DNA from 2 places in the Eubacterium sp. 1001713B170207_170306_E7 genome. Region 1 is predicted to be linked to the other one. Evidence: riboswitches for the same ligand, from Rfam matches in the RefSeq annotation. Region 1 holds a riboswitch; the other holds the start of a gene.
The links. A riboswitch is a leader RNA that binds a small molecule or an ion and turns the genes downstream of it on or off. The one in region 1 is predicted to bind molybdenum cofactor.
Positions count from the first base shown of each region.

Region 2: linked by a shared signal. The riboswitch ahead of I2B62_RS08310 (ABC transporter substrate-binding protein) and the one ahead of I2B62_RS15995 (ABC transporter substrate-binding protein) in region 1 are both predicted to bind molybdenum cofactor.

Region 1 is NZ_JADMVE010000006.1:272,126-281,846, reverse strand. Features, by position in the region: gene I2B62_RS16030 (transketolase C-terminal domain-containing protein) at 1-679, opposite strand, end outside; gene I2B62_RS16025 (transketolase) at 679-1,524, opposite strand; gene I2B62_RS16020 (arsenic metallochaperone ArsD family protein) at 1,795-2,181, opposite strand; gene rsgA (ribosome small subunit-dependent GTPase A) at 2,253-3,572, opposite strand; gene I2B62_RS16010 (CD3324 family protein) at 3,709-3,987, opposite strand; gene I2B62_RS16005 (ABC transporter ATP-binding protein) at 4,436-5,215, opposite strand; gene I2B62_RS16000 (iron ABC transporter permease) at 5,217-6,263, opposite strand; gene I2B62_RS15995 (ABC transporter substrate-binding protein) at 6,364-7,461, opposite strand; molybdenum cofactor riboswitch at 7,540-7,657, opposite strand; gene I2B62_RS15990 (class I SAM-dependent methyltransferase) at 7,658-8,500, opposite strand; gene I2B62_RS15985 (flavoprotein) at 8,639-9,175, opposite strand; gene I2B62_RS15980 (formate/nitrite transporter family protein) at 9,322-9,721, opposite strand, start outside.
Region 2 is NZ_JADMVE010000003.1:59,031-80,220, forward strand. Features, by position in the region: gene I2B62_RS08280 (sigma 54-interacting transcriptional regulator) at 1-724, shown strand, start outside; gene I2B62_RS08285 (trimethylamine methyltransferase family protein) at 763-2,214, opposite strand; gene I2B62_RS08290 (MFS transporter) at 2,252-3,508, opposite strand; gene I2B62_RS08295 (XdhC/CoxI family protein) at 3,786-4,577, opposite strand; gene I2B62_RS08300 (ABC transporter ATP-binding protein) at 4,592-5,368, opposite strand; gene I2B62_RS08305 (iron ABC transporter permease) at 5,368-6,405, opposite strand; gene I2B62_RS08310 (ABC transporter substrate-binding protein) at 6,440-7,477, opposite strand; molybdenum cofactor riboswitch at 7,468-7,603, opposite strand; gene I2B62_RS08315 (exopolyphosphatase) at 7,721-8,632, opposite strand; gene gpmA (2,3-diphosphoglycerate-dependent phosphoglycerate mutase) at 8,874-9,617, shown strand; gene I2B62_RS08325 (ATP-binding protein) at 9,791-11,095, shown strand; gene I2B62_RS08330 (nitroreductase family protein) at 11,131-11,688, shown strand; gene I2B62_RS08335 (isoprenylcysteine carboxylmethyltransferase family protein) at 11,748-12,425, opposite strand; gene I2B62_RS08340 (NAD-dependent protein deacylase) at 12,593-13,321, shown strand; gene I2B62_RS08345 (DMT family transporter) at 13,344-14,273, opposite strand; gene I2B62_RS08350 (AraC family transcriptional regulator) at 14,263-15,123, opposite strand; gene I2B62_RS08355 (bifunctional diguanylate cyclase/phosphodiesterase) at 15,429-17,219, shown strand; partial or broken gene I2B62_RS20790 (MATE family efflux transporter) at 17,549-18,234, shown strand; gene I2B62_RS20505 (MATE family efflux transporter) at 18,310-18,792, shown strand; gene I2B62_RS08365 (peptidylprolyl isomerase) at 18,839-19,600, opposite strand; gene I2B62_RS08370 (spore photoproduct lyase family protein) at 19,663-20,709, opposite strand; gene I2B62_RS08375 (hypothetical protein) at 20,648-21,181, opposite strand.

The DNA.
Region 1 (9,721 bases):
TAAAATTGAGCACCTTAACCTTATAGCCCTTTTCGGCCAGCCTTTTTCCTGCCTCCAGCGCGTCCATGCTCAGTGTTCCCGTGACCAGGATAACCACCTCATCACCGGTGTCTAAAAGGCTTTCACCCCTGCCGATTTCAAAGCTGCGCTTCTCTGGGTCCACTGGCATTTCCATGGCGTTTCTGGGCATACGGATATAGACAGGCCCCTTACAGGCCACGGCCTTTCTGAGTGACATCTCTACCTCGTAGCCGTCACCTGGATTAAAGATCACCATATTGGGCACGGTTTTCAAAATGGACATATCCTCCAGCGCCTGGTGGGTAGAGCCCAGATTGGAATGGGACAGGCCGCTGCTTGAGCCGATAATTTTGACGTTCATGTTGGAATAGCCCACATCGTTTCGGATCTGCTCAAAGCACCGCATGCTGATAAACGGCGCAATGGCGGATACCACCGGCACTCTTCCGGATTCCGCCAGACCGGCACAGATGCCGATGGCGTCCTGCTCGCTGATCCCAACCTCTAAATACTGCTGGGGCAGCGTGTCCTTAAAGGGATTCATGCCTGAGCCGGCGCCGGAATCACAGGACACCGCCATAACGCGTTCGTCTGCTTTCCCGATTTCCAGAAGCACCTCGCCAAAAACATCTCTTGGATTCTGTTTTGTTCCTGCCATTATGACCACCCCTTTGCTTCCTGATAGCTGCGTAAATCTTCCAATGCCTGTCTGGCTTCCTCTGAATCCTTTCCCGGGTTCCAGTGGTGGTACTTCACGTTGTTTTCCGCAAAGGACATTCCTTTGCTCTTGATGGTATTGGCAATAACCATTGTTGGTTTTCCAGCTTGAGCGGGTGTCTGTTCAAAAATTTTCAGCATGGCCGCCACATCGTGGCCGTCCACAACTTCAACAGCCCACCCGAAGCTTTTGTATTTTTCCGCAAGATCCGCGCTGTTAAGCACTTCTTTCGTCGCGCCATTGATCTGCAGGCCGTTGCGGTCAATAACCGCAACCAGATTATCAAGCTCATGGTGCGCTGCAAACATTGCAGCCTCCCAGTTAGAGCCTTCTCCCTGTTCACCGTCGCCCATCAGGACAAACACACGGTTGTCATGGCTTTTAAGCTTTGCGTCCAGGGCCATACCGCAGCCAATGGGCAGGCCATGTCCCAGAGCACCGGAGCTGAAATCCACCCCCCGGAACTTTTTCATATCCGGGTGTCCTGGCACGATCGTGCCCAGATGATTATAGCTGTGCAGTACCCGCTCACTCTCAAATCCTTTTTCAATCAGCGTCCCATATAACGCCAGGCACTTATGCCCTGCGCTCAGAATAAGGCGGTCTCTTTTTTCCCATTTGGGTTTATTGACATCAACCTTCATCACCCCAAAGTACAGGGTCGCCAGAATATCGGTGCAGGAAAGGGACGGCCCGGCATGACCATCCCCATTCTCAATAATGGTTTTTACAATATCGTTTCGGATATTAAATGCCTTTCTCTCAATTAATTCGACTTTGTCCACAAGTAATTCCCCCTCGGTCATCATTAGTGGTCATGACCAGTTAAGACTAGTATAGTTCCTGTGAAACCGTTTGTCAACTCTTTTTACGCCCATAAATTTGTCTATCTTTTAACAAGATTAACTGGTCATGTCCTTCTGAGAGGTAATCTGGTGCTTTTTCTTTTAACCCGTCATGATGTAAAATTTTATAGAAGCCGGCATTAAGCTTTTAAGCTTTTTATTAAGAAAAGAGGACCGGTAAGCCTTACCGGTCCTCTTGGAAATTTTTATTTAGCAGCAGCAATCCAGATCGTTGCCGCATTTACAATTTGACATTTTCTTTTGCATGATGGTTTTAACCAGCTCCTCCTGGCTCAGTCCTGCCCAGTCCAGCAATTCCTTATTGGAGGGGTATTCACCGCTTTTGACAATCCTGCCGTCCAGCATCACTGCCGGCAGAGCCTTAACCCCTTTTTCGTCAATCAGCTGTTTAAGCTCAGGCTTCTCCTTATAAAGCGAGGGCTCCTGCATGGGATTATAGCGGATAATATCCTTCCCGGCCATTTTCAGATTTTCTAACATGGTGGTAATACGCATGTACTCTTTATTGCCCATGGGCTCGCACTCTCCTGCGTAGCACTGGATATCCGGATCGAAAATTTCTATATGATGCATCATTTATGACACCTGCTTTCGTTTTTCTTTCTAGATACCCCAAAGTGAGCGTCTAAAACCCTGTTCCAATTCTTTTAAGCCTCGCCCGCTCCTCCGAACATCTCCTCCAGCTTGTTGAGCGGAAAAGGAGTTCTCGCCAGCGGCTTAACGGCGATGGACATCAGCAGCGCCGGGTTATCATCCGCCGCGATGCGGTTTGAGCTCAGCGCGCCGCACAGGCGGCACCGGTGTATAATGGCCCACTCGCCGTTTTTCCGAACCCACACGCTCACCGGCTCCATGACGCCATGGCACAGGGATGCGCGGTCTCCGGGCCTGTTGTCGACATGGAGGCTTGACAGGCATTTGGGGCAATGGTTCCTGTGCTGGCTGCCGGCTCCCTCTGGCGCGACTGGGGCTCCGCACACCTTACATACAAAGCTCTCGGCGCAGGCGGTATGCCTGTAGTCGGCCTGCATTGCTGCTTTGGGCTTTTTCCCTGACATACCCTGATAGGCGTCGTACCGCTCCCGTTCAATCCGGGCCTCCCGAAGGGCCTGTATTACCGCGCAGCCCTCTTCGTGGGTGTGCGTACAGCTGCTGAAGCCACAGGCAGCGGCCAGCCCGGCGATTTCGGGAAATACCGCGTTGCGTTCGTCTGCTGTGATTTCCTCCAAGGCAAAATCCCGAAAGCCCGGCGTATCAATCAGCCATGTGTTTTGGGGACCGGCCTCCAGCTGGCTGGTGTGTGTACCAGGAAGCTTTCCAGGTTTTTTTTCATTTTCCATGAGTCTGGTCAAAATCTTTTGGATCAAAGCCGACTTACCGCAGGAGCGGTCACCAACGACCACCCCTGTTTTGCCAGACACTGCTTTTGTCAGCGCCTCCAGCTCCGCCCCCTCAGACCCGGTAAAGACAAGATCTGCCGTTTCCCGATAAAGCGCTATTTTATTCTCAAGCAGGCTTCTTTCCCGCTCGCTGATCAAATCCCATTTACTGATCAGAATAAGGATCCTGATTCCGGCCCGCCGGGCCGCGATGCTGGCCGCCTCCAGATAGCCGGCCTGATGCCGGAGATACTCTGCTGTCACAATGACTAAAAGGTAGTGCACATTGGCCGCTACCAGTACCGATTCTCCCGGCGAACGCCGGTTGCCCCGGAACACCGCTGTTTCTCTGGGCAGGACAGCGGATAATTGGTACATCTGGCTGCCGGCCGGGCTTACAGCCACCCGGTCTCCCACCGCCAGCGCATTCTTTTCAGAAACCAGCGCCTGCGGCAGCAGGCAGCTTACAAGCTTATCACCTGCCAGCACCTGGGCCTGCTTATTCATAATTTTAACAACGGTTGCCTCTATTGTATCTGCTCCGATGTATTTTATCGGATCATTCTTTTTTATCTGTTTCTTTTTCATTTCATTTCTCCAATCTGTTTCAGAAAATACTTTTTGCCCCAAAAGCATTATACCGGCTGTTTTACCAGCCCGGCAACCGCCTTTATTTTTCTGAAACAAAAAAGCGCCGTTTGGTTTTTTAAACCCGGCGCTTCTGTTACTGGTTTTCCAGTTTACATTTTGCAATAATTTTCTGTATACTCTTCGGCGACAGGAAATAGGCTTCTGAAAGGCCCGAGACTGGCGTTCCTTCAAGGTACTGCCTGTAAATCTCCCGGTTTCTCAGAAGTGTTTCCTGCTTTCGATTGGTATTCTGCCCCCAGACCTTTCGGTTTTTCTCTTTTCTGGGCACATAGATATATTCTCCGTCAATATAGTCCTGAATTTTGTCGACGAGTTCTTTTGGCAGCACGTCGCCTGCCTTTATATAGCTCATGTTGCTCCTCCTAATTTATTTTTTTAGGATTAAGCAAGGGCTATACGCGTATCATTAGTCTGATGCCGTGCGATAGCCCCTGCTATGCACAACGATCCGAGTGATATTTCATAAAGCATTTCCTTTCATTTATAAGCTGGAATACAAAAAGCCCGCAGAAAACACACCACACCTGTAAAAGTGCAGAACGCTCCTGCGGGCAAAATAAATCAAATATAAAACCACAGAACAGCAAAAGCCGTTGTGCCGTCATGATTTGATGATATGAAGCAGTCTGTCTGGTATGTTTCTAAAAAGGGCAGCAAAACAAAAGGGGCCTTCCCCATCACAGCTGTACCCTTTCAACTGTATTTAGTTGAGAACCTCATAAACAGACAAAACCGACATCAACACACCTCTTTCACTCATTTTTCTAAATTATAACATCCAGGCCTTCCCTTGTCAAAGCTTAAATCTTTGCCGCGATGCACGCCATCCGCTCGGCCTCCTCCACATAAACCAGGTGCAGGGCTGTGCGGTACACGGCGCTCAGTGTTTCTTCGCTGAGTATCTCGTTGACGGTTCCGGTTACCATGCGCCCGTCCCGGTCCAGTATGCCTGCCTTTCCCTCCAGAAGAATCGGCTGGTCCGGATTGTGGGTTGTCATGATCACCGCATAGTCACGGCCGCACAGTTTTTTGATAAGCCGCATAATATTCAATTGGTTTCCATAGTCCAGCGCTGAGGTCGGCTCGTCAAAAAGAATGATTTCCGGCTGCTGCACAATGGCTCTGGCAATGCACGCCTGCTGCTTTTCACCACCGCTGATCTGGGTGCAGAGGCGGTGGGCAAGATGCTCAATGCCGAGCAGGGCAATGGTTTCATCGACAATTTCATAATCCTTTTTCTTTGGCGTCACCAGCATTCCCACATGGGCGGCTCTCCCCATGGCGATGTAATCCCTGACTGAATAGCCATAGGTGATCTCGGTGGTCTGGGGCACATAGGCGATTTTGAAGGCCGTTTCCCTGGCGCTCATTTTGTCCAGGCGCACGCCGTCCACCAGTATCTCGCCTTCGGTCAGGGATGTCAGGTTTGCCAGGGCGTTGAGAAGCGTTGATTTGCCTGCCCCGTTTGGCCCGAGGATGGTAAAGATTTCGCCCTTGTCCAGCGCAAACGAAATACCGCTGAAAACATTCTGCCTTGTCGGATAAGAGAATCCCGCGTTTTTCACTTCCAGTAATGCCATATCACTCACTCATCCTTTGCTTGATCAATACCCAGGTGAAAAAGGGCGCCCCGATAAAGCCGGTTAAAATGCCAAGGGGTAGCTCGCCCCCGGTAAGGGTCCGGGCAAGGGTATCAATAATGATCAGAAACCCGGCGCTGAGCAGGGTGGTAACCGGCAGCAGCCGCACATTGTTGCTGCCCACCACCATTCTGCCCAGATGCGGCATCACAAGCCCGATCCATCCGATGGTTCCGCTCATACATACCGCCGAGGCTGTCAGCACCGTTGAGCAGATTATGGCAATCCCTCTTTCAAAGCGCAGATTAACCCCCAGAGAACGCGCCTCATTATCCCCGAGGGACAGGATGTTAATCCGCCAGCGCATGACAATGAGCACCGCGCCGCTGATGATCATAATCGGCGCGATCGCAAAGATCGTGGGATAGGTGACCTTCGCGATGCTCCCCAGCTGCCAGTAGGTCATATCCGGCAGCTGTGTGTCGGTGTCTGCGATGTATTTTGTCAGGCCGATGATGGAGTTCATAAACCCGCCCACAATCACACCAGCCAGCACCAGCATCATGGTGGAGTTGCGGTGCATCAGCTTTGGAATGGAGGTCGTGACAAATACCGTCAGAAGCCCGCCCGTAAAGGCCAGCACCTGTGTCATTCCGCTCCCCAGACTCATGAGAATCGCAACCGCGGCTCCCACACAGGCTCCGGCGGAAACACCCAGAAGGTCCGGGGACACCAACGGATTTTTAAACATTCCCTGATAGGTGGCTCCGGCCAGCGCCAGGGAGCCGCCAACCAAAACAGCTGCCAGCACACGCGGAAGCCGCAGGTTGATGATGACATCATACATGGTTTTATCCCAGGTCGGGGTGATGGGAAAAACCTGTGCCAGCAGGATTTTCACCGCCTGCATCACCGGCACATAATAGCGTCCAACACACAGCGCCGTCAGAATAAGCGCGATTACGATAACCGCCGCCAGTGTCAAAACCAACCCCAGCGGCCTGTCTTCCGGATTTTTTACCTTGTTTTCTTTTATATCTCTCGCCATACAATTTTGTCCTTTGATTTTCAAAAAGCCGCCGATCACTCGGCGGCTTTGACGGTTTCTTCTTTTTCGTTATGTCTTGACCTGTGGTTCTCAAATGGGCTTAGCGGCCGTCTGGGGCATTTTTGCCTGCCAAAATCGCATCCGCATATTCATCGGAGAGCTCATAGCCCAGATAATCCTTGTAGAAAGAAATGGTTTCTTTTTTCATGTCAATGTCTTCAAATTTATCCGGGTATAAGGTTTTTGCCACCCAGAGTACCTGCAGGGCAGACTCCGAACCAAAGCGGTCCCACTGGAAGGTTCCCTGCGGATTGCGGTAAACCTTGCCGTCCTGAACAGCCTTCAGGTTTGCCAGTGAGGCGTCGCTCATCAAAGCGTCATAGGCATCTGCCTGTCCTGTTCCGCCGACAATGATCACATCCGGATTGATACTCAGGAACTGCTCCGGTGTAATTTCCTTGCTCATGCCCTGGAGAATGCCGTCGGTGGACAGCTTGCCGCCAGCCATGGTCAGCCATTCTTCCTGCATTGTGCCGTTTCCGGTTGTTTTATAAGGGCTTGTGCCGCTCTGTCCATCGACATAGTGCACGACTGGCTTGTCCTCATCCTTTATGTCTTTTAAGCGGTCCTGAACCAGCTTGATATTTTTTTCCAGATATTCAACGTATTTGTCTGCCCGTTCCTTTTCACTGCTGCCCAGGGCTTCGCCGGTTTTCTGAACCGATTCCTTCAGACCATCATAGTTGTTGAACATCATACACGCAGCGTTGAGGCCAGCAGCCCGGTAGGCTTCAGCATCCTCATCGCTGGAGGTGATGACCAGGTCCGGCTTCAGATTTAACAGCTCTTCTGCCGTGATATCGCCGTTTCCGCCAACGGTTTCTTTTTCCATAATGGCCGGATTGACAATCTGCATCCATTTAAAGCTTGGTTTTTGCAGTGTTGCCATATAGGCTGTCTGTTTGTCCTGCGCGCCCAGCGCAATCATGATCTGGTTGCTGGACGGCCATAGGTTAATGACCGATTTCACTTCGGCCGGGATCGTTACCTCGACACCCGACATATCGGTAATGGTGCGGTCACCGCCTGTATTCTCAGATTCGGCTGTGCTGCCGCCGTTCTGCGAACAGCCGGCTGCGGTAAAGCTGAGCAGAACCAGCACCAGCAGTACAGATAGGGCTTTTTTAAAATTTTTCATTTCTCACATCTCCTTCTTTCCCTATGTTTTTATATACAAAAACGGACATATTCCGCATAAGAATATGCCCGTTTGGTATCAAACAGTTCAGTGCACTCTTCTCAAATACGGAAAGCACAGGCGTTTCCCCCTGCACTCATCGGTCCACAGCCATGGGAATTCCTTTAGGCCTTCGGACTCGAATGCTTATTTCATTTTAAAGTTCCAGTTTTCCCGGTTTCCACCACATGACATAGGACTCGGTCTCGCGCCGGAAGGATACGCCGCCGCCAGGTAAATCCGTAAGCCACGCATCCACGTTTCTCCTGAAAATTTCTTCCCGGTCCCGGGGTACCGGGTGCAGGGTTCTCAAGTCATCATAGGCGGCTTCGCGGTTCTCGTAATCACAGTGGAAGCCATCGGTGACCACTTTAACGCTTGGGTTTACACCCATATCGTAGAGTAAATTGAAATTCACATTGTATCCGAGCAGACGGTTCATCGGAGGCATTGGCCTCAGCGCATCATCCACCCCATAAAACAGAGCGTCATGCACCTCCTTCAGGCTGGGACTTTTTGTCCAGCAGAGGATAAAGACATACTTGTCTGCCAGTGCGTTCAGCTTTATGAGATCTGCCAGCGCCGTTGTGCGCGACGCGATGACGACATCGTGTTTTTCGATATTCTCACCAGGCTTTACATCATCCCAGTTTAAAAGCCGGGTGGTCAGATTTGAAGCACCGGCAGCGTCGGCGTTTTCCTGGCATTTTGCCAGCATCTGTGGGGCCACATCCAAGCTCGTGACGCTTTTTGCCATCGCGGCGGCTGGCACCGAGAGACGGCCTGGTCCACAGCCGACATCTAAGACAGTGTCATCCTTTGTAATGATCATGGCGTCCAGCTGATTTTGGGTATACTCTCTTTCCAGCTGAGCCATTTTATTGTACATTTGAGCGGCAGCGCCCCACATTTTAGCGGGATCGCTGTCCATGGGCCCGGCCTTGGCGGCCGGACGGCTTAACTCTGAAAGCGCTGCCCAATTCAATAATCCGTTCATCATTTCACCACATTTCCCTGTTTTTCACGATAAGCACAGCTTATTCTGAAAACAATTACCACTTCATTCTATCGCGTTTTTTCAGGATTGTCCAGAAGGTTTCCCCTGAAAACAATTTTTTACCCTATTTTTTCATTCTCTTTAAACTTCTGTCATTCTTTCCAACGCTTTAGCAACCGTCTGAAAAATCCGCTCATTGGATGGCATGCGGTTGGGCGCTTTGCCCGCTTCATTTTCGACAAAAATACAGCCGTCGTCCTTCAGCGTCTGAATGTTCCGCTGTACGCTGGGCTTGCCATACATCATTGGGTTAATGTTGTTGGCAAATACAATGGGTCCCGTGGTGGATAAAATGGTCGTGGTCAGCAGGTTATCGGCAATGCCGTTGGCCGCCTTGCCAATGGTGTTTGCAGAGGCTGGAGCGATCAGCAGCAAATCGGACTGATCGGAGGTTCTGTGGCCAGGGTCCCATACCTTTGGCTCTTCAAACTGGTCGATTTCAACCGGATTTCCTGATGCACGCCGCAGTGGAAGCGGGGTAATAAAGTGAAGGGCATTCGGGGTCAGCATGACCTTTACCTCTGCTTTTTCATCCCGCAGCATACGGATCAGCCCGGGAATCTGGTCAACCGGAGTACAGGCCGTAATCCCAATGGTTATGTTTCTTCCATTTAACATTTTCATTTCTCCTGTAAGCATCTGAATTTTATTATTTATTATAGCATAAGCGGTTCAAAAGGTATAATACACCCGCAGGCTTACATAAAAAAGCACCCTCATAACCGAAAGGGTGCTCTGCTATAATTCTCATTCCATCTTTAGTTTCACGATTTTTTGCGGAGATACGCATAATAGTAGACACAGGGTACAATGATGGCGCCGCCGATAATGTTGCCGAGCGTAACCGGCAGCAGATTATTCAAAAACATCTGTCCCCAGCTGACGTCCGCGCCTAAGAAAATACCAAGCGGAATATAGGTCATATTGGCCACACTATGCTCAAAGCCCGAAAAGACGAAAAGCATAATGGGGAACCAGATCGCAAAGATTTTACCGATCATGTCCTTTGATCCTGCCTGCATCCAGCACGCTAAAACAACTAAAATATTACATAGAATCCCACGGATGAGCGCTGCCGAAAAAGACATCCCGACCTTTGCCTGCGCAACAGCCAGCGCCTTGTCCAGAACAGCGTCAGCATAAAGGCCGCTTTTGGCCAGCACA
Region 2 (21,190 bases), on a different contig from region 1:
CGGCTATGTCCCTCACGCTTTTACCGGCGCCAGTAATAAGGGGAAGGAAGGGTTGATCAAAATCGCCAACGGCGGAACGCTTTTTCTGGATGAGATTGGGGAACTCTCCCTGCCCATGCAGGTCAAGATACTGGATGTTATCGAAAATAAGCGTTTCATTCCTGTGGGGAGCACCACCCCGGAGCATGCGGATATCCGAATCATCACCGCTACCAATAAGGATCTGTATCAGCTGGTTCAGGATAATAAATTCAGGGAGGACCTTTATTGGCGTTTGAACAGCATTAAGACGACCCTTCCGCCTCTGCGGGAGCGGCCAGAGGATATTATCTCCCTGGCAAACTATTTTTTGAACGTGTTTAATGAAAAGTATAAAACCAACAAATATTTTTCTAAAAAGGTGCCCCCGCTTCTGTGCGGGTACCATTGGCCGGGCAATATCCGTCAGCTTCGTAACCTGGTAGAAAGGCTTGTGATCCTGTCCGATGGCAAGGTTATCGAGGACTATGATTTTCAGCGTTTTACCTCAGAGGAGGAATCAGGCTCGAAGAAAATTGTAACCTCTGATTACGAGTCAGTAATGGAGGAGGCAGAGCGCAAGCTGGTGGAAAACAGTTATCTTTTTTACAAGAGCAGCCGGAAGATGGCAGAGGCCTTAAACATCAGCCAGTCCAAGGCTTACCGTCTTATCCGCAAATATGTATATGACGAGAAGGAAGAATAGGAAAAGGAGATGCACCGTCGGATGCATCTCCTTTTTGCTTAAAGGTCATATTTATAAGGATCAGGAAGGTATTCGTTCAGAATTTCTTTTTGTTTCTTGGTTGTCTCAGGGAGCTCGTACTCATCTACGCGGCGTTGTACTTCCTTTTTAGCACGGTCCAGGGCTGTTCCGAATTTTTCACGGTCGGCCAGCTTGTCACCCTGTTTATTAAAATACTTCGGCAGATAGTGTTCTTCACGGTAATCCTTAGGCGTTCTGCCCTTGAGATAATTGCCCCGCGGGCCGACTTTAAGCATCAGGTCGACGCCGTCCTTTTTGTCGGAGATAGCGATACCTTCGTAGAGGCGTTTTAGCATGGAGACGACCTCTTCGTCCAGCATCAGTTTTTCAAAGCTGCCGAGATTAAAGGAACCAAGAGTACCGACAGAGTGAGAAACAAAGTCTGCATTACCCAGATAGGTGGGTAAGAGGGTCATCATGGTTTCTGCACCTGCCTGGTAGTCGACGGTAAGGGAGTCAGAAAGTCCGCCACCAGCACCCACCGGTACGCCATAGTAACGGGCCATGGCGATCCCGGCAAAACCGAGGAGGGTATTTTCAGGGCTGCCGATTGCCAGCTTGACCTCACGCATATCGGTCGGTGAGCTTAAAGTACGGTAAATGGTCGGTGTTCCAGGCTTTACAAGCTGTGTAAAGACCATGGCTGCCAGCAATGTCGCATTATCCTGCACAACGGTTCCCATAATGCTTGGCGGAGAGGTCAGATTGGTCATGGAACAAACCGTGAACTGTACAATCTGATCCTCATCCAGCATCGCCAGCATATTTTCCAGAACCTCACTGCCGACAGAGAGGGGAGAAATACAGCAGTGGTCGGTCAGAATAATATTTTTATCCCAGACATCATAAAACTTTTTAATGAGCTGTATTGAATCACGGGTACCCTGGCGGATACTTTTACCCCGAGTATGGTTACTGTTGACAATGGTTCCGTAAACAGGCTTGGTGTTGTATTTTAGCAACAGAGCCTGCTGAGGGTTAAAAAGATTTTCGGAGCTTCGGTCGAGATCCGCAGTATCAGAGGATACGATACGGGTCACGTCGATGATATCGCTGGATTCAATGAGTTTGTAAAATTTGATGACGTCCTCAAGAGTGGAGTCACGGATTGTATCATCCTCGTGAACCAGCTGCGGAGGACCGCCGGCAGTGGTGATAACCGGTGCACCGTCCACAGAAATGGTGGAAAAGCCCGCACGGCCATGAAGCTCAAAGCTCTTGGGTACGGTTTGCAACGCATTATTAATGATATCTTCATCGAGATAGACAATGGAGTTTTCAACACGTGCGCCGTGTTTTTTAAAGACATCCAGCACTTCCTCATGCTTGAACTCAACACCGACTTCTTTTAAAACCCGAAGGGTACTCTCGTGGATTTTTTCAACATCTTCCAAACTCAGAAACAGATCATAAGCATTTTTGCGTAACATTTTTCTACCTCACTTTTATTATAATTTTAATTGAAAGCTAAAGAGCCTGCTGCATATTCTTTTTCTGGATCATCCGTCTTAAGATAATGCTGATCAAAAGGCCGACCGTCACAATACCGAGAACGAGCATAAAGATGTAGCTGTAGCCTGCCTCGCCGTATTTATCTAGCATATTGCCGCCGATCAGATAGAAGAAAGCATCGGGTGAAAAGGCAACAGCTGAGACGATACCAACGATGGTGCCGTAATACTTGTTCGGGATTCTGGCCTCTGTGATGGGGGTATACCAGCAGGGGACAGACAGATTATAGATCGCTGCAACCATGAGCAGCAGAACAACTGCGATAATGGCAAAGGAGGGGCTGCCCGGCAGCAGCAGTGTGATACCAATAACGATGATACCGAGGATGAAGTCAACAGTCATCACTTTGGTAGCGGATTTCATTTTATCGATAAAAATACCTGATATGGGGTTCATGATAATGCGCACGCCGTAAGATCTGAAAATGGCGATAAAGTTCATCATAACAACCGGAATGGCAAAGGAGTCAGTCAGGTAAGGTGTAAAATAGGAGGCGCTGCATTTAAAGGTGTAGGAGCAGCAGCCCATTAAAGCAATTAACCAGACCTCCGGCATTTTCACAACGTCGCCCAGATATTTCAACTGGAACTTTTCATCCTGATCTTCTTCGGTCAGGTAGGTATCCCGTTTTTCATTATAGAAGAACAGAAGAACAATACCAGGCACGATATTGAAGAAAGCGTACAGGTAAAGCATGTAACGGAAGGCTTCGACATCGCCGGTTGCAGAAAGTCCTGCATAAATGCCGGAGGCAATAAAACCAAGGGTCATTCCGAGCAGCCCGTTGAAGGCAAACATGAAACCATACATTTTTCCCTGTTCGTGTTCCTCACCGATAGTATGGGTAAATTTTACGAAAGCACCGTAAAAAGTACAGACAACTGTTACAGCAAAGCCCATCTGGATGGCCAGCATGATGGGATAGCTGGGCAGAGTCGCCATAAGCAGGATCAGGGCCCCGGTTCCAAAGCTTGAGATGAGCAGCAGTGGCTTGAGCGGAAAACGGTCGGAGAGAATACCGGCGATAATATACATAAAGACTGCAATAATGCCAAAAACCGTGATCAGCATCCCAAGCTGCCCGTCGGTATAGTCGAGGGCCCCCTGCATGGCTTTGTAATAGTAAGTTGAAAACCAGGGCATGACGTTTTGGGAAGAGTAAAGCATTCCCATAAAGAACATGAGAATATAACGTTTTTTCTTAAGGTCCATTGTTTCATTTCCTTTCTAAAAAGTGTTTCAGATCTCTGATGCCAATATGTTAATGCAAGATGCGTGCCATGAAATGTATTATAATATAAAATTATGAAAATACGGGCTGTTAAAGGTGGTTTTGAAAGTGAATAGAAAATAAAAAGGTATAAATTACAAAAAATAACAGAAAATGAGTCTGAAATGAATCGGATTTTCACAAAAAGAACTCAAATTAGAAATAGCAAAAAATAAAAAAACGGAGGCAAAACAACCTCCGGTAAATAACGCATACAAATCATAAATCCTTCAGATGTACGCCGCTTCGCTTATATTTGACAGCGAGCATTTCAGCAACGATCGAAATGGCAATTTCCTCAGGTGTTTCTCCGCCAATATCCATGCCAATGGGGGCATAGACGGCTTCCAGTTGGTCGTTGCTAAAGCCTTCTGATCGAAGCTTTTCATAGACCGCCGCGATTTTTTTACGGCTGCCGATCATCCCGAGATAGGCGGCCTTTTTAGTTAAAGCTGCCGCCAGAGCCTCTTTATCGAAACGGTGTCCATAGGTAGTAATGACGATAAATGCACCTGCCGGAACGGGCAGCGACATAACGCCCTCGTAAAATTCTGTGACCGGGACATAGGTATCCGCCAAAGCGATCGCCTCGCCGATCTGGTCTTCACCGCGGGTATCAACCAGGGTGATATCAAATCCGGCCAGGCGAGCTGTTTTCATCAGGGCGGTGCCCACATGGCCAGCGCCGCAGAGCAGCAGACGCGGCCTTGGGTTTTCAACCTCGATAAATACAGAGAAGTCGCCACCGCAGACCATACCATTTTCGCTGTTCAGAACATAATCCTTAACGGCGTTTTCACCATAGCGGATACATGCCTGAGCGTCCTGTATGGCCAGCAGCTCCGAACTGCCGCCGCCAATGGTGCCAATGCTGTTGCCGTCAGCAGTTACCAGCATTTTGCCGCTTTTTCTTGGAACTGCGCCGTCTGCACGGATAATGGTTATTATCGCGTAGGGACGTCCGGCTTCCTCCAACTTAAGCTGTTCTTCCAGTAATTTCTTTGGATTCATGGTAAACCTCCATTTTATAGTTTTGGTGCAAAGCAGACTCGGCGGCCGACAGAGGTGATATCCTCAAGCCGAAGGTCTATGCCGTAAAGATGATTGAGAAAGGGCTCTGTCAATACCTCCCTGCAATCACCAAAGGTAAAGGTACCGTCCCGTTCCAGGACAGCCAGCTGGTCGCCCAGAAGCAGGGCATGGTCGGGATTGTGTGTGGTCAGCGCGATACCATAGCCCTGAGAAGCCATTGAGCGGATGGTCTTGAGCACTTGAATCTGATTGCCGTAGTCCAGATGAGCGGTGGGCTCATCCATCAGGATAAAGGCAGGCTTTTGGGCCAGGGCACGCGCAATGCTGACCTGCTGGCGTTCGCCGCCGCTGATTTCATTGTAGGGCTTATCCTTGAGAGCCACAATGCCCATTTTTTCCAAAGCAGCCATGGCAGCGTCAAAATGGACTTGTTTTGGCCGTTCAAAGGTACCGATATGCGGGGCACAGCCCGTCACCACATAGTCCAGAACGGAGTAGGAAAAAGTAGGAACAATGATCTGCGGAACATAGCCAATAATTTTTGCAACCTCCCGATGGGAAAGGCGATCCATATTTTTTCCATCAATTAAAATATTTCCCTTCAAGGGCTTAAAAAGCCCGGCAATACAGTTGAGAAGCGTCGTCTTTCCCGCACCGTTTGGCCCGAGGATAGAGATCACCCGGCCTGAAGAAAGGGTAAAGCCAATATTTTTCAACAACGGAGCAGAATCAGAATAAGAAAAAGACAGGTTTTCAATTTGTATTTTCATCAGCTCACCTTTGCTTTCTGCCGGTATAAAAGCCAGGCAAAGAAGGGGGCACCGATGAGGCCTGTCAAAACAGAAAGCGGTATTTCCAGAGAGGTAGCTGTGCGGGCAATGGTGTCGATGAGAAGCAGGAAAATACTGCCCATCAGCATGGTTACTGGAAGGGATTTGATATGGTCAGAGCCTGCCAGCATCCTTGCAAGATGTGGCATAATCAGCCCGATCCAGGCAATGGTTCCGCTGATGCAGACCGCGCTGGCAGTCAACAGGCTGGCGATTAGAATAATGATCCATCGGATTTTTTTTACATTGACACCAAGGCTCTGCGCTTCAATATCACCAAAAGAAAGAATATTGATCCGAAAGGAGAGACTCAGCAAAATAAAAGCACCAATCGCAAAAACGGGCAGTACAGAAAGAATTTCATTAACCTTTATGGCAGCCAGACTGCCCATCTGCCAGAAAACAATGGCGGCAAGGTCTGTGTCGTTTTCGGAGGTAAATTTCATAAGCCCAAGAATCGAATCCATAAAGCCACTGGTGATGATACCGGCCAGCACTAAAACAAGGTTGGACTGGTTGCGCAGAAGCTTGGGAAAGGTCATGGTCATGAGCATGGCGATGATGCCGAAAGCAAAGGCAGACACCTGACGCGCAAGCATGCCGCCGCCCAGCAGGATTGCCAGCGCAGCGCCTACACAGGCACCTTTGGACACACCAAGTAAATCCGGCGATACCAGTGGGTTTTTGAAAATGCCCTGATAAACGGCGCCGCAAAGTGAAAGCACCGCACCGATGCTGACCGCGGCAATGACACGGGGCAGCCGAATGACAAAAAAGACGTTTTCCATGGCCAGATTCCCGGGCTCGCCCGTGATTTTGGTCTGGAGGGCATGAAGCATATCCTGGGGGTTTACCGTGTAGCGCCCTACGCAGCAGGCAATAACCATGAGCAAGAGCAATATGGCGGTTAATACAAAAATGAGATGTCGATGTTTTGTGTTCTTCATAGTGGATAAAATGAAAGGGCCGGCAGGCATTCATTGAGCCTGCCAGCCCGCAAGTCCTCAGCGCTTATTGAAGCCCAAGCTGTTCCTTGGTAAAGCTTTTGCCATAGACCATCTGATAGAAGGCATCGACATCCTTCATAAAATCATCAGAACTATAAAGATCGCCGTGAAGGTTATTTGCTGCCCAGCAGACACCGAGAACAGAGGAGGCCGTCGGGTAATCCCACGGTTCCAGTGCAGACGGAAAAACATAAACGGCTTTGTCCTGAACAGCCTTAATACTGCTCCAGGCCGGATCATTCAGAATATCATCCACTTTATATTTGGCGTAGGAAGGTATCCAGATGATATCTGGATTCCAGCCAACGATCTGCTCAATGCTGACATCGGCAAATTCGCCCTTCTTATCCAGACCGCTGACTGCGTTGCTTCCGCCGGCTTTTTCGATAATATAGGTCTGAATCATGGCATCAGGGGCGACGGTCAACTGGCTGGTACCGCCTAAGAACAGGATAGACGGCTTTTCAGAAGCCGAGCCTACCTTCTTGTTGACATCGGTGATTTTATCATTAATAAAAGAAGTGATTTCTTCGGCGCGGTTGTCTTCTCCCAATGCCTTACCGACGATTTTTAAGGAATTTGTGACGGTATCAAAGCTTTCGTCGTTAGGAAGTGCAACGATGGCCGGAACATTTACTTCGGCGAACTGGTCAGCTTGACCGGCAAAACGTTCAGGCAGAATCGCAAGGTCTGCACCTAACTCCATAACCGTCTCCATATTGATATCCTTACTCTTGCCGATCTGTGGAAGATCATCGTATCCGTCAATAACCTGCTCATACAGGCCCCGGGCCATGTCCTTGTTGCCAAAGCCGGCGATATACTTGCCGCCGCCAATGACAACTGCGGTGTTTAAGGATGGGTTATGTGTCCCAACGACCTTGGTCGCCGGCGCAGGAAGGGTGACCTCTCGCCCGATGGCGTCTGTGACTTTGATTTCACCAGAGGTTTTATCGGCCGATGTATCCTGCTTCGGGCTGCAGGCAGTCACGCTTAAAATTAATGTAAGGGCCAGAATCATACATAACAGTTTTTTTCTCATTTTTTCCTCCTTTTCAAGTACGGAAGGCACAGTCGTTTCCAGCAGTACCCTATTGTGGTAAAACCGTGAACAGATGATTTTGGGAAGCCTGTTTTTAGGACAATACCATCAGAGACTTTTCATAAATTCATTATAGCACGGTTTGATAACGTTTTAAAGGAGAAAAACAACAGGATGAATGAATAGAAAATAAAACCCCGCTTTCACTGAGGAGAGTGGGGTTTTGTGGATAGTCCGTTTTTACTAAGGATTTACAAGTTCGTCCAATAATTTGGGAAGCTTTTCTTGAATTTCTTCATCCTTAAACTGGCAGGTACCGACAGCCTTGTGACCGCCGCCGCCATATTTAAGCATTAAGCTGCCAACGTCAATACAGGAGGTCCGGTTTAAGACTGAGTAACCAACGGCTACCGAGCAGCCCAGCCCCCCCTTACCGCTGACAATCCAGGCTGAGATGTTCTGTTCTGGGTACATACTGTAAATAAGAAAGCGATTCCCGGTATAAATCGGGTCTACACCACGCAGGTCGGAGATAATGACATCACCTTCGGTATGGGTATATTTTTCAATCATTTTCTTAAATTTGGCAGTTTGTTCAAAATAAATTTCGATACGTTCCTGAACATCCGGAAGATTCAAAATCTCATTTGTGGACATGGTCCGGCAGGCGTCGATCAGCTTTTCCATCAGCTGATAGTTGGAGATGGTAAAATTGCGCCAGCGTCCCAGACCTGTTCTGGGATCCATCAGAAAACCGATTAATATCCAGCCTTCTGGGTTTTGAATTTCATCAATGGTTAAATTGCCAGAATCCACTTTATCGACAGCGGCCAGCATTTCGTTGAAATGTGAAAAACGTTCCTCTCCGCCGTAGTATTCGTAAATAATTCTCGCACAGGATGGTGTGATACGGCTTTCGCCTTTATATTTTCCAGTGAGCTGATTACGCTCAAATTCGCTGGAATGGTGGTCAAACCATAGGCCACAGCCCTCTACAAAGGGGACGTTTGCCAGACAGTCATCTTCGTTAACCTCTACCAGACCATCCTGCAAGTCTTTAGGATGGGCGAATTTCCAATGATCAATGATTCCGGCTTCCTTGAGCAGCGCGCCGCAGACAAGGCCGTCGAAGTCAGAACGGGTAATTAATCTCATAATGTTTGCTCTCCCTTTTTTAGATATTATAATCATCAAAACAGATGGTTTATTGCCTGTATGACAATTATAGTTGATAACAGCAAGGACTTCAACTTGATTCTAAAGTAAAATTTAGATAAAGATGGGAATGAATCCTTGTTGTGAAAAGTATGGGTACAAAAAAGAACCGTTTTTGAAAAATATGCAATTTCCAGAGATTTTTGGGTATGAATACTTAAAAGAACAGGAGATGATAAAGATGAAGCTTGTACTTTTAAGACATGGTGAAAGTGAATGGAACCGACTGAACCTGTTTACAGGGTGGACGGATGTAATTTTATCGAATAAAGGGATCAAAGAAGCCGCTGACGCGGGAAATATGCTCAAAGGAAAGGGCTATGATTTTGATATCTGCTATACCTCTTTTTTGAAGAGGGCTGTGGATACCTTAAATGTGGTTCTGGATACAATGGATCGGGCATGGCTGCCGGTTATTAAGGACTGGAAGCTTAACGAACGCCATTATGGTGCGTTACAGGGGCTTAATAAGGCAGAAACGGCTGAAAAATACGGAGAGGAACAGGTCAAAATTTGGCGGCGTTCCTTTGATGTCCGTCCTCCAGAGCTGGAGCCGGAGGACCCGAGAAATCCACAGTTGCAGGAACAGTACCGAAATGTGGAGAAAAGTGAGCTGCCCCTGGCAGAAAGCCTTAAGGATACCATTGCCCGTGTGATCCCATATTATGAAAAAGTGATTAAGAAGGATATGCAGGAGGGCAGACGTGTTCTGCTGGTTGCGCACGGCAACTCGATCCGGGCTCTGGTTAAGTATTTTGAAGGACTGTCAGAGGATGAGATCATGGGCGTCAACATTCCAACGGGTATTCCTCTGGTTTATGAATTTGACGATGACTTTAATATGACAGACCACTATTATCTGGGGGATCAGTCCATCATTGAAACACGGATGAAGAAAGTAGCCGAGCAGGGTAAGGCAAAATAAAGAAAAACGGCGATACCATTCGCCGTTTTTTTGATGGATTAAAGCGATGCTGTTTTTAACAGGATATAAACAGCATCGTCATTTTAAGGACTGGTTGAACTCAGTGAGGGGTCAACTTTGCATCTTGTGTCTTTTTCCGATATAATAGTAGCAAAAGTGGGGAGGAAACAGATATGAATGCATTCAGTTTATGGAAAATCATTATCACTGCGCCATTCGGCATTGTTTATTTCCTGCTTTTATCAAATTGGCGTTTTTCAAGAACAAAAACTTTTCTGATTACCGGAGCTGGAATTCTTGCGGTAATCATTCTTGATATCTTATTGGAACTCAGGCTTCCTGAAAGCATAAGCGATCTGGAATTTCGACTGCTTCACATTGTGATCGCCATTGGTTTTAATATACTTCTGTCACGCTATAATGATGCGAGAACCTTTTTCTCATTTCTTATGTCCTGTAGCTTTGTGGCCATTCAGGATTTGTTTTGCGGGATTTTGGCATCATATTTGCCCGATGTCGCCGGAGAGCTTCTGAGCCAGGTGGTGGTATTCTTTATACTGGCGCTGGTTATTATAAGGTTTATCCGGAAACCACTCCTCGAGACATTGGAGCAGTTGCAAACCGGCTGGATACGTTTATCGCTGATTCCGATCTGTCTGCTGCTTTCATTTTTAAACATAGCTTCTTATCCGGCACCGCTAAATGAGCGCCCTGAGAGTATTCCGGCGGCCATTGGTCTTTGTGTTGCCATTGTTTTATACAATGGAACAATCTATACAATCCTTAAGCAGCAGAGCAGCTATTTTGAGAGCACAAGGGAGCTTTCCTCCATGCAGCTTCAGATGACATCATTGAAAAAGCATATGCAGGCCATTGCCGAGAGCGAGGAGAATCTTAGGATTTTCCAGCATGATCTTCGCCATCTTACCACCGCGCTAACCGCGTGTATTAAGACACACAGTGATGATGAGGCGCTGGCTATTTTAGCCTCCATGAACAATACCATTGAAAAGATAAGCCGGCCAGCAGTCTGTTATTGCGAGGATGAGGTGTTGAACGCAGTGCTGTCAGTTTATGGACAGATGGCTGAAAATGTGGGCATAACAGTTAGCATAAGGGTTAATCTTCCTGAAAAACTGTCCATCAGCGTAGAAGAGCTGTCGCTGGTTTTTGCCAATGGTATCGAAAATGCCATCAATGCCTGTAATCAGATGAACAGCGCCGACGCGCGCAGAATCTCAGTTGTATGTTCACGTGTGGGGTCACAGCTGTTTATTGAAATTACCAATACTTACACAGGCGAGATTATGTTTAATGCTGAAACCGGATATCCGGAAACCATAGTGAAAGACCACGGCTTTGGAACACAGAGCATCTCGATTTTTGCCAGACGATACGGTGGTTTGCTGAGGTATAAAGCGGAGGATGGTATGTTTTCAATGCGGCTTATTTTGCCGGTTTGTGAGGATAAAAGCTGAATAATGCTTTAGTCAATTATTAAAAGGGGTAAATAATGAAGAAAAACGAAACATTACAGACAATTTTAAAGCGGAGAAGTATCCGAAGCTACCTGGCAGATCCGGTTGATGAGGAGACGCTTAAGGACATTCTTGAAGCCGGGATGTATGCACCCAATGCGGGAGGCCAGAGCTGGCACTTCACCGTGATTCAAAACAAAAAAATGCTCAACCGGATGAGTAAGCTGGCAAAGGAAACGGCCAGACAGCTTGGCGGCCACCTGGCAGATTTAGGAAATGATCCTGATTTTAATTGCCTTTATGGTGCGCCTGCCCTGATTGTGGTATCAAGCTCTGAGGAAAATGTGGGCTTGGACTATGACTGCTCTGCCGCCATGGAAAATATGCTTCTGGCCGCAGAGTCATTGGAAATCGGAAGCTGCTGGATTTATTTTGTTTTATTGGCCTTTTTCTCACAGGAGGGTGTGCTGCTGAAAAAAGAGCTAAAGATACCTGAGGGATATAAACCATCTACCGCAGCGGTTTTTGGGCATAAAGCTGAGGCAGCCGAGCCGGCAGCCCGCAAACAAGATTTAGTCACCTGGATTTTTTGAATTGTTGATAAAGCCTGCATGCAGACACATTTGCGATGGCCTGCCTGCAGGCTTTATGCTTACCAGATATAAGGGATCAAGCGGTATTTTACCTGGCGGGCATAGCTTGAATAGCCAGGAAAAGAAGCCATCAAGGATTGATCCTCATAATAAGTCCGGAGGATGAGAAGAAGAATAATTAAAGCGGACATAATGCCTGTGGCCCATCCGAAAATCATCGCGACTGTGACGGCCCAGAAAATCATAAAAAGATAGCCTGGATGCCGTACAAAACGATAGGGACCGCTGGAACAGACAGTGGGCTGGGTATCCTTAAGCATGGGAGTATCCGATTCATAATACTTGTTTGAGAGCAGCGCCCAAGACATCAGCAGATTGGCGATAAGGCTGAGGATAAGCCCCGCAGCTATCACAGGCTGGGGCACCAAAGACCAGTGAAAACGGATTTCCAGCCCGGCGATAATGTAGATGCCATAAAAAGCCAGAGGACTGCAAAAATTACGCAGGGTGATATCTGCTCCGGCTGCCTTTTCAGCGCCTTTTTCTGGAAAAGACAGCGCATCTGGATTGCGGTGTAACAAAACAGCCAGCGTAGCGGCCATGACCGTCAGATACAGAATAAAATAAATCCAGCCCCGCAGGCAGTTCAGAGTTCCGGCAGCGATTAAGAAACAGGACAGACTCAGTATTTTTTGAAGCATTGCCAGAGCGGCAAAGCCAATGGTTTGTTTTTTCATCGGGCAATCTCCTGATAGAAATGTTTAAACTTTTAAAATGCTGTTATTATACCATACCGAGTAAAGCTTATATAGTGGTGAAGGCTGATTTTATAACTTGTTTAGCTGAAATGATTAATTTTAAGTGAAAAAATGTGGTATACTAAAAATAAAAGGAGGTTTTAGCGATGGAACAAATTGGTCGATTACAAAAAATTATTGATGAGAGCAAAAGCATTGTTTTTTTTGGCGGAGCTGGCGTTTCAACTGAAAGTGGAATTCCTGATTTTCGCAGCAGTAACGGTCTTTACATGCAAGAGTATCGTTATCCGCCTGAACAGGTTGTGAGCCACAGCTTTTTTGAAAATCATACAGAAGCCTTTTATGATTTTTACAAAAATAAAATGATGTTTCTGGATGCTAAGCCAAACGCTGCCCATATGAAGCTGGCAGAGCTTGAAAAATGCGGCAGGCTAAAGGCAGTGGTGACACAGAATATTGACGGCCTGCACCAGGCCGCGGGCAGCCAGGCAGTTTATGAGCTGCATGGCAGTATTCACCGCAATTTTTGCCAGAAGTGTGGAAAATTTTTTGATGCTGCCTATGTTAAAAACACTGAGAGTATTCCGAAATGTGACGCTTGCGGAGGCAGAATCAAGCCAGATGTGGTACTCTACGAGGAGGCGCTTGACTCTGAGACCATTCAAAGGGCAGTGCAGGCAATCAGCGAGGCAGATACCCTGATTATCGGAGGAACCTCTTTAGTCGTTTATCCGGCAGCAGGTTTTATTGATTATTTCAGAGGAAAAAGTCTGGTGGTTATCAATAAGGATGCCACCGCCAGAGAATCAGATGCCACATTGACAATCCATGACGCCATTGGAAAAGTTATGGAGCAGATTAAAGCTGAGTGTTAGAATGAAAAAAGGAGCTGCGCGGTTAGCCGCGCAGCTCCTCTTTTTTATTTAATGATTTTTGACGTTTGAGACTAAGCCGGCTTTCTGAAAGGAACAGCCCTGCGATGGTCAGCACAATACCTAAAATTGCCGGCAGGGTAACATGCTCGTGCAGAATAATCACAGAGGTGACCACGGTAATGACAGGCACCATATAAATATACACGCTGGTTTTAACCGGACCCAGGAGCTTTACCGCCAGATTCCAGGTAACAAAGCAAAGCGCTGATGCGCCAAAGCCCAAAAATAATATATTGGCCAGATTTTTGAATTCAGTAAAAACTGAAAAATCCAGGTGAAAACCAAAAACAAACAGAGCGGGAATCATAAAAAGCAGGCCATAAAAAAAGATTCTTCGGGTGGTTTGGATGGTTCCGTAACCAAAGGTGCTGATCTTTTTAGTAAAGGTTGAGTATCCGGCCCAGACAACAGCGGCGGCAATGGCCAGCAGATCGCCGGCTGGATTAAGCTGTACCGTGCTGTCACCGCGAAAGCTGATAAGGCAAATACCTGTAATTGCGACAACAAATCCAATAAAGAACCGCAGGCCAGGCTTTTCTCCATGGAGGAAAAAATAGTCAAACAGTGCAGTAAAAAAGGGTGCAATGGCAATGATTACCCCAACGTTTGCTGCCAGCGTAAAGGTAAGGGCAAAATTTTCCAAAAGAAAATAGAGTGTGACGCCCAGAAGGCCGGCAGCCATGAAATAGAACTCCTGCTTTCGGCTGTTTAGCTTCAGATTTCTGGGAGCAACCAGCCATAATACCAGATAGCCAAGAAAAAAACGGTAAAAAAGAATTTCAACGGGTGTGAGTACCCGCAGAAGTACTTTTGTGGCAATAAAGGTGGTTCCCCAGATGATAATGGTAAAAAAGGCGGCAATGTGCCCAATGGACGCACTTTTAGTATTCATTGGAAGATACCTCCTTCTCTGAATCCTTTTGTGGTTGGAAAATTTTTTGGTATTGCCGTGGAGTCAAACCAATAAAATCCTTGAAAAAGCGTGAAAAATGACTCTGATCCGAAAAACCGGTCATGGCCGCAGTATCAATGGCCGGGATACCCTGCTCCAGCAGTTTTTTAGCCCGCTCAATACGAATGGACTGGAGATAACGATATGGAGAGACACCAACCTGTTTTGTGAACAGCAGCAGAAAATATGACTTACTGAGCCCGGCTAGAGCTGTTAAGTCATCTAACGAGATGTTGTCCGAAAAATGGTCTTCCATATAGGTACAAACAGTTTTAATTTTATTGTCTGGCTCGATCATATTGCTCTGTTCAAAAGGAGAACTGTATTCGCGGAATAGCTGTTCTAAAAGCAGAAAGAAAGCCTCATCCTTTTCAAAACGTGATGACAGCTCAACGATGCCTGTGTAAAGGTCATTCAGAGCGGTTATAATATCACTTTGATAGACGACATTTTGGGTGAAAAATGGGGTATAGGACTGGCCGGTGATTTCACGGGCGGCGCTTTGCATAACCTCAATGGGGATATTAACCGCTCTGTAATCCAGAATTTCTCCGTTTCTTGGAGAGCAGCGATGGCTGTCTCGTGGGTTGAAAAGTATCAAATCTCCGGCACTCAGATCATATTCCTGATCTTTACACCATAAATGACGGCGCCCGCCTTCCACAAAACCGATAACGTAATAATCATGAAAATGGTTGGGAAAAGGCTGGACAATTCCAGTTAAGTGGTATGCTTCAATTTTTAGATCTGTATCATAATAAACATGTCTTTGTTCTTGTTCGAATGTCATGTAGTCTCCTCACTTTCTGGTTTTATTTTAACAGAAGTGCCAACCTGTGTCTTGTATGATCTTCCAGATGATGTGTGAAAATTTAATCAAAGAATTGAATGACTCTATATAGTGTTTTCGGTCATAAGAAATGGATTGCACACAAGTTGTAATGGTGCTATAATAAGAATGGTTTATATTTCATGAAAAGTTTTAAACTAGAATTCATGACAACCAAGCAATTTTTTAAACTGTATTATATTAAGTGATTAAATACCTTAATATGAAAGGTTTGAACTGAGCTGAAATGAAGGAGCCGGTAATCAATGGAAAATCGAAAGAATATTGTCCTATATACTGTAATCTGGCTTGTCGGAGCTGTTATTTTGCTGTTTTTTTTATTTCAAAATGCCGGCGATTCGAGAATTATAAATTATACCGGGATTGTCAGAGGAGCAACACAGAAGCTGGTTAAAAATGAGATCAGCGGAGATCCGAACGCTCCACTAATGGATCGCCTGGACGGTATTCTTTATGATTTGCAGACCGGTGATGGCGATTACCAGCTGAATAAATGCGGCGACAGTGATTATCAGGCTAAGCTTCTTGAAATTCAGGAAGTGTGGAAAGATATAAAGCTCGAGATTGATGTGGTCCGAAGTGGAACTGGCAGGGAGAATCTTTATCAGCTCAGTGAGCAGCACTTTAAGCTATCTGACCAGGCTGTGTCTCTGGCTGAACAATATTCAGACAGAAAACTTTATCGTACCTTTATAATACTGATTGTATATATTCTGGTTTCGAGCGTCTGGGTGATTTTCAGAGAACGTAAAAGATATAAGGATTTCAGACAAATTTACTATCACGATACTTTGACGGGAATTCCCAATTATTTGGCTTTTATTCAGGGAACAGAAACGATTTTAAACCGTCGTGACCGCTCTGATTATATTATTGTCAATATGGATATTGATGATTTTAAGTATATCAATGATCTCTATGGCTACCAGATGGGGGATAACATTCTTAGAAATATCGGGTTTGGTCTCTCAAAAAAGTTTGAGGGTGAATTGTGCGCCCGTGTATCTGCCAATAATTTTATCATCCTCACGAAAAAGACTCAGAGTATTGACAAAGAAATTCGTGATTATCTTAACCAGCTTATTTCTAAAAAAATGGATTTTTTAGAAAAGCTTTCTTTTTCTTTTGGTATCTATAAGGTAGAGGCGGGGGAAGAATCCGTTGAGGCGATGATTGACAAATCAGCTTTTGCTCACAAAATCGCCAAAAATGGAAAGCGGGCGACCACTGTATGGTATGATGAAGCATTGCTGGAGCAGCTGACACGTGAGACAAGACTGACGAAATCTGCGGACAAAGCTTTGGAAATGGAAGAGTTCAAGGTTTATTTACAGCCAAAGGTAGATATTCTTAGCGGCAGTGTTATTGGCGCTGAGGCGCTGGTGAGGTGGGTATCACAGGAATATGGATTTTTGCCGCCGGATGAGTTCATCCCGCTTTTTGAGAGCAATGGTTTTATAACAAAACTTGATTTTTACATGCTTGAAAAAGTTTGTTTGCTGGTGCGGCAGGCTTTGGATGATCCGGAAAAAACAGCGCTTCCGGTTTCAGTGAACTTTTCAAGAATAACAGTGCGTCAGATGGATTTTGTACGTCAGTTTCAGCAAATCGTCGAAACCTATAACATTCCACCCTGTTATGTTGAAGCGGAGGTCACCGAGAGTGCCTTTGGAACAAATCCTGAAAAGGTCGTTAAAACAATGGAAGTACTTCAGAAAAATGGCTTTTTAATCGTTATGGATGATTTTGGAGCAGGCTATTCATCTTTGAATTTACTCATGTCTCTGCCCATTGATGTTTTAAAACTGGATAAAGAGTTTTTGCTGGAAGGTACGAGCGTAAAAAGGGCTCAGATCATTATAAAAAATATCGTTGATATGGCAGAATACCTGGGTATTCAAGTCGTTTGTGAAGGTGTGGAAACAGAGGAACATCTCCGGTTTTTAAAAGAGATCGGCTGTGAGATCGGACAGGGTTACTACTTTTCAAAGCCCCTGCCGGTCAGTGCCTTTCGGGAAAAATACCATATTTTTTAAGCTCAGATCATAATGTTTAGATATTGCGGATCGGGGTATATAAATAAAGCAATATCATACCAAACCCTTATCTTTGATAATCTCGGACAACACAGAAAAGACTGCTCGCACTTTCCCACGCTGGCAGTCTTTTTTGTGGTTAAAGAAGAATTTGTTTTCCCGTATAGCAGGTGTCTGTGTTATAATTTTGAGAGACTAAACAATGACGGGTCTGCTGCTCTAAGGTACAAGACCGTAAAGGGGAGAATAAAATGGATAAAAACCAACTGGTGACACAGCCGGTTCAAAAACTGTTCTTTCACTATCTGCTTCCTGCGATCAGTGGGACGATGGTAACCTCTATTTATATTTTAGCGGATACAATCATTATTGGAAAAGGTATCGGAACGGAGGCAATGGCAGCCCTGAACATTGTGCTGCCCGTCTTTAACCTTGTTTTTGGCACAGGATTATTATTTGGTGTAGGCGGCTCTGTGCTGATGTCTATCAGCAGAGGGCGGGGAGAAGAAAAAAGGGTCAGCAGTATTTTACCACGGCCTTTATACTTAATTTGCTGGCAGGCATTATTTACATAATGGTCTTTTTTATTTTTGGTGAAAAGATCATGCTTTTTCTGGGCGGAACAACGGTTACCATGCCCTATATTATGAAATATGCTCCTTATATTGCGGGCGGAGCGCTGATCTTTAGCTTTTCATCATTTTTACAGGCCTTTGTTCGTAATGATGGCGCCCCCAGGCGCGCAATGGCAGCTGTCATTGCCGGCGGCATATTTAATATTATTTTTGATATACTGCTGGTTTTTCCATTTCAAATGGGCATGGCCGGTGCTGCGCTGGCCAGTGTGATGGGGTCTGTTTTGACTGATTGTATACTGGTTTCTCATTTTTTCTCTAAGAAAAACGGGCTTTGTTTTCGGTTCAGAGGGCTGACTTTCTCCTTTTTCAGAGCAGTGTTTGCAAATGGTGTAACCAGTTTTCTTATTGAAATTTCAGCCGGAATTGTTATTTTTGCATTTAATCATCAGCTTTTACGCTACGTGGGGGATATTGGTGTGAGTGCTTACGGTGTTATCACGAATACAGCCTTTGTGGTCACAGCCTTAAGCAACGGAGTCAGCCAGGCGGCCCAGCCAATTTTATCCACCAATTATGGCGCGGGAAGGTTTGACCGTATCTATAAGGTACGTGCCCTTGGGATTAAAACGGCTTTGGCTGTCTGTGCTCTTCCGGCTGTTTTAGGACTTCTTGTACCAGATCTGTTTACTTATATTTTTTTAAATCCTTCATCGGAGGTACTTGCGCTGTCTGCGACAGCCATACGTATTTATTTTATTGGTTTTTTTGTCACAGGGACCAACATGTTTATTATCAATTACTTTCAGGCCATTGTCCGTCCGGGAATTTCCCTGGCTCTTTGCTTGTTTAGAGGATGTGTTTTCAACCTGATATTGGTCAGTGTGCTGCCGCTCTTATTAGGCGTAACGGGCATCTGGATGGCCGTACCTTTAACGGAATTTATATCAATGGGCGCAGGTGTTTTTTTAATAAAGAAAATATCGGTTAAACACTGACAAAAGTTTTAAAATAAAGACCTGGGCACGTAGCCCAGGTCTTTATTTAGAATAAGCCGATTTTTACATCGACGTTATATTCATTTTTCAGTTCATCGACACGGTCGAGGAAAGCACGGTTTTGTTTTTGCCCGAGAAGATACTGACGGGCATTTTCCTTAACCACATCATAAGGAATGGTTTCAGAGGTTTTGCTGTCAGTTACCTTGATGATGTGCCAGCCAAAATCCGTTTTAACCGGTTCGTCGCTCATTTCACCGACTTTCATGGCAAAAGCGGCATTTTCAAATTGTGGAACCATTTTTCCTTTTGAAAAATAACTCAGGTCGCCGCCCTGCTCCCTGGACGGGCAGACAGAGTAAGCTTTTGCAGCTTCTTCAAAGGTTTTGCCGCCATCCTTGATTTCCTGAATAATATCAATGGCCTGCTGTTCTGAGGGAAGCAGAATATGACTCGCGCGAATGCTGTCCGGAGCAATGAACTGTTTTGGGTTTTCGTCGTAAAACTTTTTAACTTCTTCATCGCTCACTTCAATATTTTTCATAAATTTAGCAATCATATGTGATTTCAGCAGTTTTTCTTTTGCGTCCTCCACCAGGGCGAGATACTCCTCAGTTTCATCCTCATGGTTTTTTTTACCTTCAAGATAAAAAAGTTCCTGAGCAACCAGCTCCTCAAGTAATTTTCTGCGGCCTTCCTTTGTGCGGAACTGGCCTTGCTGCTCCTGAGGTAATTGTTGTATTAAAGCTTCCAGGTCGGTATTGTAAATTTCTTTACCTTCGACGACGGCTACGACTTGTTTTTCCATTTAGAAAATCTCCTTCTATTAATAGTCATTAAATTAAATATTATAGTTTATAGTTCTCTTTGTCAAGGGGCGGCTTGGTATACAATGATTTTTTCAGATTTTACAAAGCTTTTCAAATCATTTGTTATTTGCTCGATCAACGGTTCGTTATCACTATAGCCGATACCATAGGCATTTTCTGTCAAGGGCCAGGCGAAAACCGGGCAGGTGGGATCTTTTTTATAAAAAGATTTAAACTGTTTACCACTGATCCGAAATCCGCCGACATTAATATCCAGCAAGCGGTTTAAATCTAATTGCTTATTTAAAAAGCAGATAAAGTCGTGATAGATGTTTGTGCTATTGTAAATGGGCATTACCGGTTCGATGGAAAATCGAACGGTGGCCCCGGCGTCAAGCGCCTGAGAAGCAGCTTTTAACCGCGTTGTCAGGGAAGGCGTATGGCGCTCGTATCGGCGTATTACGGAGTCAGGAAGCAGCGACCAGGCGAAAATAACATTTTGAGGGGGATCTGCGATGGGAAACCGCCCAGCCTTTGTTTTTACCTCAATAGTAAGCTGAGGGTACCTTTTAGCCAAGGCCAGCCATGGACTCAGAAAATTGGTCAGCGGATCAAGAGCCATTAAATCACTATCGTAGGATATGGCCAGATAAAGCGGTTCACTGCCTGTCAATAAATCCTGCTCCACGGAGGCAATAAAATCCTCGTTATTGACGAAAACAACCATGTGTCCTGAAGGGTAAATACTTTTCAAATAACAATAGCTGCAATCATAGAGACAGTTCATGATAATGACCGTATAGTAAAAACGTGTGTGCCCAAAGTTTTCACAGTAGGGTGAGCCTTTATAATAGAAATCCTGTTTCTTTTGAGCCAGAATAAGATTGGGGGAACGCTTCTGAGCGACGAAGTCCTGATGATGCCGGTTGAAGATCTGGGAATAGTTATCAATATAAATAAGACTGTCATAATTGAGCTTACTTAAGATAGCTTGAGTATTTGGATGACAGGCCACTCTTTTCTCAAGATAAACATGGGAAAAGGGTTTAAGCCCAGAGCGTTTTGAGCAAGGCATTAAAAACAGCGCTCCTTTCTTTTTTAGCAGCAACTTTAAGCTCCGTATAGGGCAGCAGTGAATTTAAAAGGCGATTTTCACTTCTAAGCTTTTGGGAGATGCAGGCTTTTGTAAAAACAATTTTCTGTGATTCAGTCAAGCGGAGCGCCGCTTTTGTTTTTTCCATCATCAGCGATTCCTCCGGGGTAAAGAATGGATGATTATTGCTTTCAAGAGTGGCTTTCCAGTGAGAAAAGGCCTTTTGCCATTCAGGATTGCTGTTAATTCTCAATAATACAATACGGTGGGGCGGAAGCTTTTTAAAAGCTGTTTCCAGGGCAGAGGCAAGCTCTGCGCTTAAGGAGTCATTGATCGTAAGACATAAAGAGCCCTCGTCAAAGGGATGACGGTAAAGAATATCCGGAAAATACCAATTTGTTTTCCCAGCCTTTATAATCGACACCTGATTGACGAGGGTCCAGTTTTGTATGTTTTGATCGTTAATGAGCAGGTAAAAATGTTTCATGTCAGCCTC